Linked DNA regions of Thiohalobacter thiocyanaticus. The protein of the gene in region 2 interacts with the protein of the main gene of each other region in a pairwise test. Links are inferred from orthologs where the notes say so. Each region holds a gene or a part of one and is shown on either strand. Other genes may lie near its edges.

What was found.
Region 1: the proteins of rlmN (region 2) and ftsZ interact in binary tests that used the Escherichia coli proteins (3 or more experiments, as listed by UniProt). The link is inferred for Thiohalobacter thiocyanaticus from one-to-one orthologs.

Annotation. Positions count from the first base shown.
Region 1 is NZ_AP018052.1:2,819,928-2,823,215, reverse strand. The notes cover bases 1-2,860. They hold ftsZ (cell division protein FtsZ), read left to right. Parts: upstream 1-777; coding sequence 778-1,944; downstream 1,945-2,860. Other genes in these bases: lpxC (UDP-3-O-acyl-N-acetylglucosamine deacetylase), read left to right, coding at 2,267-2,860; ftsA (cell division protein FtsA), read left to right, coding at 1-699. Also shown: more of lpxC, read left to right, coding at 2,861-3,181; CFK21_RS12980 (DUF721 domain-containing protein), read right to left, coding at 3,245-3,288. UniProt on the Escherichia coli protein: Essential cell division protein that forms a contractile ring structure (Z ring) at the future cell division site. The regulation of the ring assembly controls the timing and the location of cell division.
Region 2 is NZ_AP018052.1:1,293,910-1,297,714, forward strand. What follows is about bases 357-3,305. They hold rlmN (23S rRNA (adenine(2503)-C(2))-methyltransferase RlmN), read left to right. Parts: upstream 357-1,250; coding sequence 1,251-2,360; downstream 2,361-3,305. Other genes in these bases: CFK21_RS06035 (Fe-S cluster assembly transcription factor), read left to right, coding at 357-360; iscX (Fe-S cluster assembly protein IscX), read left to right, coding at 447-647; ndk (nucleoside-diphosphate kinase), read left to right, coding at 768-1,199; pilW (type IV pilus biogenesis/stability protein PilW), read left to right, coding at 2,357-3,100; CFK21_RS06060 (helix-turn-helix domain-containing protein), read left to right, coding at 3,108-3,305. In the rest of the region: more of CFK21_RS06035, read left to right, coding at 1-356; more of CFK21_RS06060, read left to right, coding at 3,306-3,805.

The DNA of each region.
Region 1 (3,288 bases), 1.5 Mb from region 2 along the record:
GGGCTGGAGGTCGACGACATCATCCTCGAGCAGCTGGCCTCGAGCTACTCGGTGCTGACCGAGGACGAGAAGGAGCTGGGCGTGTGTCTGGTCGACGTCGGCGGCGGCACCACCGACATGGCCGTGTTCACGGAAGGCTCCATCCGGCATACCTCGGTGATCCCCATCGCCGGCGATCAGGTGACGAACGATATCGCCGTGGCCCTGCGCACGCCGACTCAGCATGCCGAGGAGATCAAGATCAAATACGCCTGCGCCCTGACCCAGCTGGCCAGTTCCGACGACACCATCGAGGTGCCCAGCGTCGGTGACCGGCCGGCGCGGCGGCTGGCGCGCCATACCCTGGCCGAGGTGGTCGAGCCGCGCTACGAGGAACTGCTCACCCTGGTGCAGTCGGAGCTGCGCCGCAGCGGGTTCGAGGATCTGGTCGCCGCCGGCATCGTGCTGACCGGCGGCAGTTCCAAGATGGAAGGCCTGGTGGACCTGGCCGAGGAGGTGTTCCACATGCCGGTGCGCCTGGGTATGCCCCAGTACGTCGCCGGCCTGGCGGATGTCGTGCGCAATCCGATCTACGCCACCGGCGTGGGTCTGCTGCTGTTCGGCAATCAGAATCAGTCCCATCTCAACCTGGACATCCAGGGGCGGGGATTTCGCGGGGTCTGGGACCGGATGAAGAGCTGGTTCCAGGGAAATTTCTAGTTACGCAGTCACGGGGTTCCCGGTCGGTCCGGGAGCGAAGTGTCACTTAACCATCAAGTGTAATCGAGGAGACGAGCAATGTTTGAACTGATGGATGCATACAGCCAGAACGCTGTAATCAAGGTAATGGGCGTCGGCGGCGGCGGCGGCAATGCGCTGCAGCACATGGTCGAGGCCTGCATCGAAGGTGTGGATTTCATCTGCGCCAACACCGACGCCCAGGCGCTGCAGAACGTCTCGGCGCCGGTCACCCTGCAGCTGGGTTCCAGCATCACCAAGGGGCTGGGCGCCGGCGCCAATCCGGAAGTCGGCCGCCAGGCCGCGATGGAGGACCGCGATCGCATCGCCGAGGCCATCGAAGGCTCGGATATGCTGTTCATCACCGCCGGCATGGGCGGCGGCACCGGCACCGGGGCCGCCCCCATCGTGGCTCAGGTGGCGCGCGACATGGGCATCCTGACCGTGGCCGTGGTGACCAAGCCGTTCCCGTTCGAGGGCCGCAAGCGCATGGATGTCGCGCACAAGGGCATGGAGGAACTGGGCCAGTACGTGGACTCGCTCATCACCATCCCCAACGAGAAGCTGCTCTCCGTGCTGGGCAAGAACATGAGCCTGCTGGATGCCTTCAAGGCCGCCAATGACGTGCTGTTGGGCGCGGTGCAGGGCATCGCCGAGCTGATTACCCGGCCGGGTCTGATCAACGTCGATTTCGCCGACGTGCGCACCGTGATGTCCGAGATGGGCATGGCCATGATGGGGACCGGCGTCGGCCGCGGCGAGGACCGCGCCCGCGAGGCCGCCGAAGCGGCGGTCAACAGTCCGTTGCTGGAGGACATCAATCTGCTGGGCGCGGCCGGTATCCTGGTCAATGTCACCGCCGGCATGGATCTGTCCATCGGCGAGTTCGAGGAGGTCGGCAATACGGTCAAGGAGTTCGCTTCCGAGAATGCCACCGTGGTGGTGGGGACCGTGATCGACCCCGAGATGAACGATGAACTGCGGGTGACCGTGGTGGCCACCGGCCTGGGCCGGCCGAGCCAGGCCGCGCAGCCGGATGAGGAGCCGGCGACGGTCAAGCTGGTGGAAAAGAAGACCAACGGCGAACTCGACTACCAGCAGCTGGATCGGCCCACCGTGATCCGCAAGCGGGCCGCCGGCAGCGACTACGGTTCAGCCGCGCAGAACTATGACAACGATCTGGAATATCTCGATATTCCGGCGTTTCTGCGGCGTCAGGCCGACTGAGGCGAACGCGGGGGTCGAAAGACCCCGGAGGGTTGGGCCGCGGCGGATGGCGCCGGCCTTGGCTTCGTCTCCTCGAGCCGGGGGTGTCCGTTGCGGCCGTTTATTTAATGATGTCCGGGGGAGCTGGCCTGCCCCGGGTGAAAGGCGCCGAACCGGCCCGATTCCCTGGTGAAGCGGGAATGCCGGCGGCGGTTCGGTCCGGCGCGGCACCGGCCGACTTGACCAAAGTCAGATCCGGCCAGGGACGGGCTGTGTTAGCATCGCCCGATCCATTCGCACCGCAGGTGCCGTGATACAGCATTATTTAAGGTAACAACAGCCCATGATTCGACAGCGTACCCTCAAGAACGTCATCCGGGCCACAGGCGTGGGCCTGCATACGGGCGACAAGGTGTTCCTCACCCTGCGTCCGGCCGCGCCCGACACCGGCATCGTGTTCCGCCGTACCGATCTGGAGCCGCCGGTCGAGATCAGGGCCAGCACCGAGAACGTCGGCGATACCCGCCTGTCGACCTCCCTGGTCAGCGCCGGGGTACGCATCTCCACGGTCGAACATCTGCTGTCGGCCTTCGCCGGGCTGGGGATCGACAATGCCTGGGTGGATCTGAGCGCGCCCGAGGTGCCGATCATGGACGGCAGCGCGGGTCCCTTCGTGTTCCTGGTGCAGTCGGCCGGCATCGAGGAGCAGAACGCGCCCAAGCGCTTTGTGCGCATCAAGCGGCCGGTGCGGATCGAGGAGGGCGACAAGTGGGCCAGCCTCGAGCCCTTCGACGGCTTCAAGGTGGGGTTCACCATCGAGTTCGATCATCCGGTCTTCCACGGCCATGCCCAGTGCGTGGAGATCGATTTCTCCACCACCTCATTCGTGCGCGAGGTCAGCCGCGCCCGCACCTTCGGTTTCATGCGCGAGATCGAGCAGCTGCGCGAGCGCCGGCTGGCGCTGGGCGGCAGTCTGGACAACGCCATTGTGGTGGACGACTACCGGGTGCTGAACGAGGACGGGCTGCGCTACGAGGACGAGTTCGTCAAGCACAAGATCCTGGACGCGGTCGGTGACCTCTACCTGCTCGGCCACGGCCTGATCGGCGCCTTCCACGGCCACAAGTCAGGACACGCCCTGAACAACCGCCTGCTGCGGGCCCTGCTGGCCGATGCCGAGGCCTGGGAGACGGTCAGCTTCGAGGATGAGGCGGCGGCCGCCCCGGCCGCCTATCTGCGGCCGGTGCCTTCGGCCTGACTTCTCTGCGTTCTCCCTCACGCCAGCAGGCCCGCGTATGCGGGCCTGCTGCGTTTCCGGGGCTCAGCTTCGATCGCTCCGGCGACCGCGGCCGGCCAGACGCTGCA
Region 2 (3,805 bases):
CTGTTCACCCGCCTGCGCAAGCAGAATCTGGTGGTCAGCACCCGCGGACCCGGCGGCGGCTATTCGCTCAGCCGCGATTCCGACGACATCCCCGTCTCGGCCGTCATCCTGGCGGTGGACGAGAATGTCGATACCACCCGCTGCGGCGGCCTGGCCAACTGCCACAATGATCAGCGCTGTCTGACCCATGAATTGTGGATGGAGTTGAGCAGCCAGATCCGCACCTTCCTTGACCGGATTACCCTGGGCGAGTTGATGCGCAATGGTGGTGTGCTCGAGGTTGCCGAACGCCAGGAACTCGAGGCTCAGCAGCGCCATAACGGCGACATTCCTGTCCATTTCGACCCGATCCGCGCCTGAGCCGACGCGTGGCGCGGTGCGGGCTTGTCTGCGCCACGGAATCCCTGTATACCCCAACCACCTAGCCGGGAAAAGGTACCATGGACATGGGGCTGAAGTGGACGGATTCGCTGGCGATTGCGGCCGCGCTGAACCAGGCGCATCCGGAGGCGGATCCCAAGTATGTGAACTTCGTTGAACTGCGCCAGTGGATACTGGAGCTGTCCGAGTTCGATGACGACCCGGGGCAGGGCGGGGAGAAGGCGCTGGAGGCGATCCAGCTGGCCTGGATCGAGGAGTCGGTCTGATTGCCCGTGACACGGGGATTTGGGTAAACTGTATCCCTTTCCGGTCAAACCCGCGTCACCACGCGGGTTTATGTTATATTATCCAGCGAAAATCAATCCGTTACTTGGAGAATTCGGTTAATGGCGGTGGAACGCACCCTCTCGATCATCAAGCCCGATGCCGTGGCCGGGAATCTGATCGGCAAGATCTACAGCCGGTTCGAGGACCAGGGCCTGCGGATTGTGGCGGCAAAGATGATGCACCTGTCCCGCGAGCAGGCCGGGGCCTTCTACGCGGTCCACAGGGAGCGGCCCTTTTATAATGAACTGGTCGACTTCATGACGTCCGGCCCGGTCATGGTGCAGGTGCTGGAAGGCGAGGATGCCATCAACCGCAACCGCGTGATCATGGGCGCGACCAACCCCGGGGAGGCCGCGCCCGGCACCATCCGTGCCGATTTCGCCGAGACCGTGGACGAGAATGCCGTGCACGGCTCCGACGGTCCGGAGACGGCGAAGACCGAAATCGAGTTTTTCTTCAAATCCGACGAGCTGTGCCCGCGCACACGCTGAAGGAGTGAAATCCGGCCCCGGCGTCTGCTGATGCCGCGGCCGGGCAACGGCATGTCCGACCCGCGCACAACCAATCTGCTGGACCTGGACCGCAGGGGCCTGGAGGGCTTCTTCGCCGCCATGGGCGAGAAGTCCTTCCGCGCCCAGCAGGTGATGAAGTGGATCTACCAGCTCGATGTCGACGACTTCGCCGGCATGTCCAACCTGAGCAAGGCCCTGCGCGAGCGCCTGCACAATGCGGCCCGCATGGAACTGCCGCGGGTGGTCATGGACCGGCTGTCCGCCGACGGCTCGCGCAAGCTGCTGCTGCAGCTGGCTGACGGCAACTGCATCGAGACCGTGTTCATCCCCGAAAAGGAGCGCGGCACCCTGTGCGTCTCCTCGCAGGTGGGCTGCATGCTCAACTGCAGTTTCTGCTCCACCGCCCAGCAGGGGTTCAACCGTAACCTCACCACTGCCGAGATCATCGGCCAGGTGCTGCTGGCCAGCCGCGCCCTGGGCGGCGACGTGCAGTACAAGCGCGCCATCACCAACGTCGTGATGATGGGCATGGGCGAGCCGCTGCTCAATTACGACGCCGTGGTGCGGGCCATGAACATCATGCGTGACGACCTGGCCTTCGGTCTGTCCAAACGCCGTATCACCCTCAGTACCTCCGGTATCGTGCCCGAACTGGATCGGCTCAGGGCCGAGTGCGACGTCAGTCTGGCCGTGTCGCTGCATGCGACCAATGACGAACTGCGCAACGAACTGGTGCCGATCAACCGGAAATACCCCATCGCCGAACTGATGGAGGCCTGTCGGCGCTACGTGGCCGACGAGCCCCGCCGGCGGGTGACCTTCGAGTACGTCATGCTGGCCGGCGTGAACGACTCCGATGCGCACGCCCGTGAGCTGCTGCGGCTGCTGCGTCGGGTGCCGTCCAAGGTCAACCTGATCCCGTTCAATCCGTTCCCGAATACCGCGTATGTGAGCAGCGATCCGCAGCGCATCCTGGAATTCCAGAACATCCTCATCAACGGCGGCATCGTCACCGTCACCCGCAAGACCCGCGGCGATGACATCGCCGCCGCCTGCGGCCAGCTGGCCGGGGAGTTCCGCGACCGCACCCGCCGTCGCGAGCGGCAACTCGAGGTGGCGGTGCAGGAGGTCCGTGGATGAGGCACGGGCTGTTCACGCTGCTGTTGGTCACCCTGCTGGCAGGCGGCTGTGCCGGAACCGGCGTCAGGGACAACGAGGACCGGAGTGCTGCCCAGTACAACGTGGAGCTCGGGCTGCAGTACATGCAGGAGGGCATGAACCAGGTCGCGATGGAGAAATTCCAGAAGGCGCTGCGCCAGGACCCGGAGCTTGCAACGGCGCACAATGCCATTGCCGTGCTCTACGAGTCGCTGGGCCAGATCGACCAGGCCGATCATCACTTCCAGCGTGCTGTGCGGCTTGACCGGAATGACTCGCGCGCCCACAACAATTACGGCGCCTTCCTGTGCCGCCAGGATCGCTGGGAGGATGCCGAGCCGCATTTCGTGGCGGCGGCTTCCGATCCGCTCTACGAGGCACCGGAGCTGGTCTATGCCAACGCCGGTATCTGCGCCCACCAGGCGGGTGATCTGCAGAAGGCTGAACTCTACCTGCGCAAGGCGCTGGAAGCCGAACCCGAATATCCCATTGCGCTGCGCCGCATGGCCCAGCTCAGTCTGGAACAGGGGCAGTACCTGAAGGTGCGGGCCTATCTGCAGCGCTATCAGGCCGTGGCCCGCCACACGCCACAGACCCTGTTGCTGGGGGTCCGGGCCGAGGAACAGCTCGGCGACAGAAACGCCGAAGCCAGCTACCGTCTGCTGCTCAGGAACAATTTCCCGGACTCCCCCCAGGCCAGGGAACTGTTCGGCGAGCCCTGACAACGATATGACCGATACGCCGGAACACACAGACCCGGAGCCGGGCGCTCCGACCGCCGCTGCCACAGGGGCGGGGTCGCGCCTGCGCGAGGCGCGTGAACGCAAGGGCATCAGCCCGGCCGAGGTGGCCGCCCAGCTGCACCTGCACGAACACATCATTGTGGCGCTGGAACAGGACGATCACGAGCGTCTCCCCGCGCCCATCTATGTTCGCGGCTACGTCCGCGCCTACGCCCGCCTGCTGGGGCTGGACGAGGAGGAACTGCTGGCCCTGTACCAGCCGGCCGAATCCCCCGAGTTGCGTACGGTCGGCATGCCGCCGCCGGCGCAGCGGGCGCTGGTGAAGCCCCGTCTGCCCTGGCGCACCCTCGGCCTGCTGCTGGTGCTGGCCGTGCTCGGCGGCCTGGCCCTGGTCACACTGCCCGGCCTGTGGGAACGCTTCAGCGGCGACGACACGGATACAGTCCTGGGGACCGATGCCCCGTCACTGCCCGGCGCGCTGCCGGACGCCTCCGAAACGCAGGCGGAGGCGGGCGTTGACGGCGATGCGGCGATTCGTCTGCCGACGCTGACCACCCCGCTGCCGGAACCCGCCCCGCAACCCGTACCGGAATCCGCCCCGGAATCCGCCCCGGAATCCTCCCCCGAGCCGGCGGCGGCGCCGTCCATGCCGGAATTGCCGCTGCCCGAGGTATCACCGCCCGA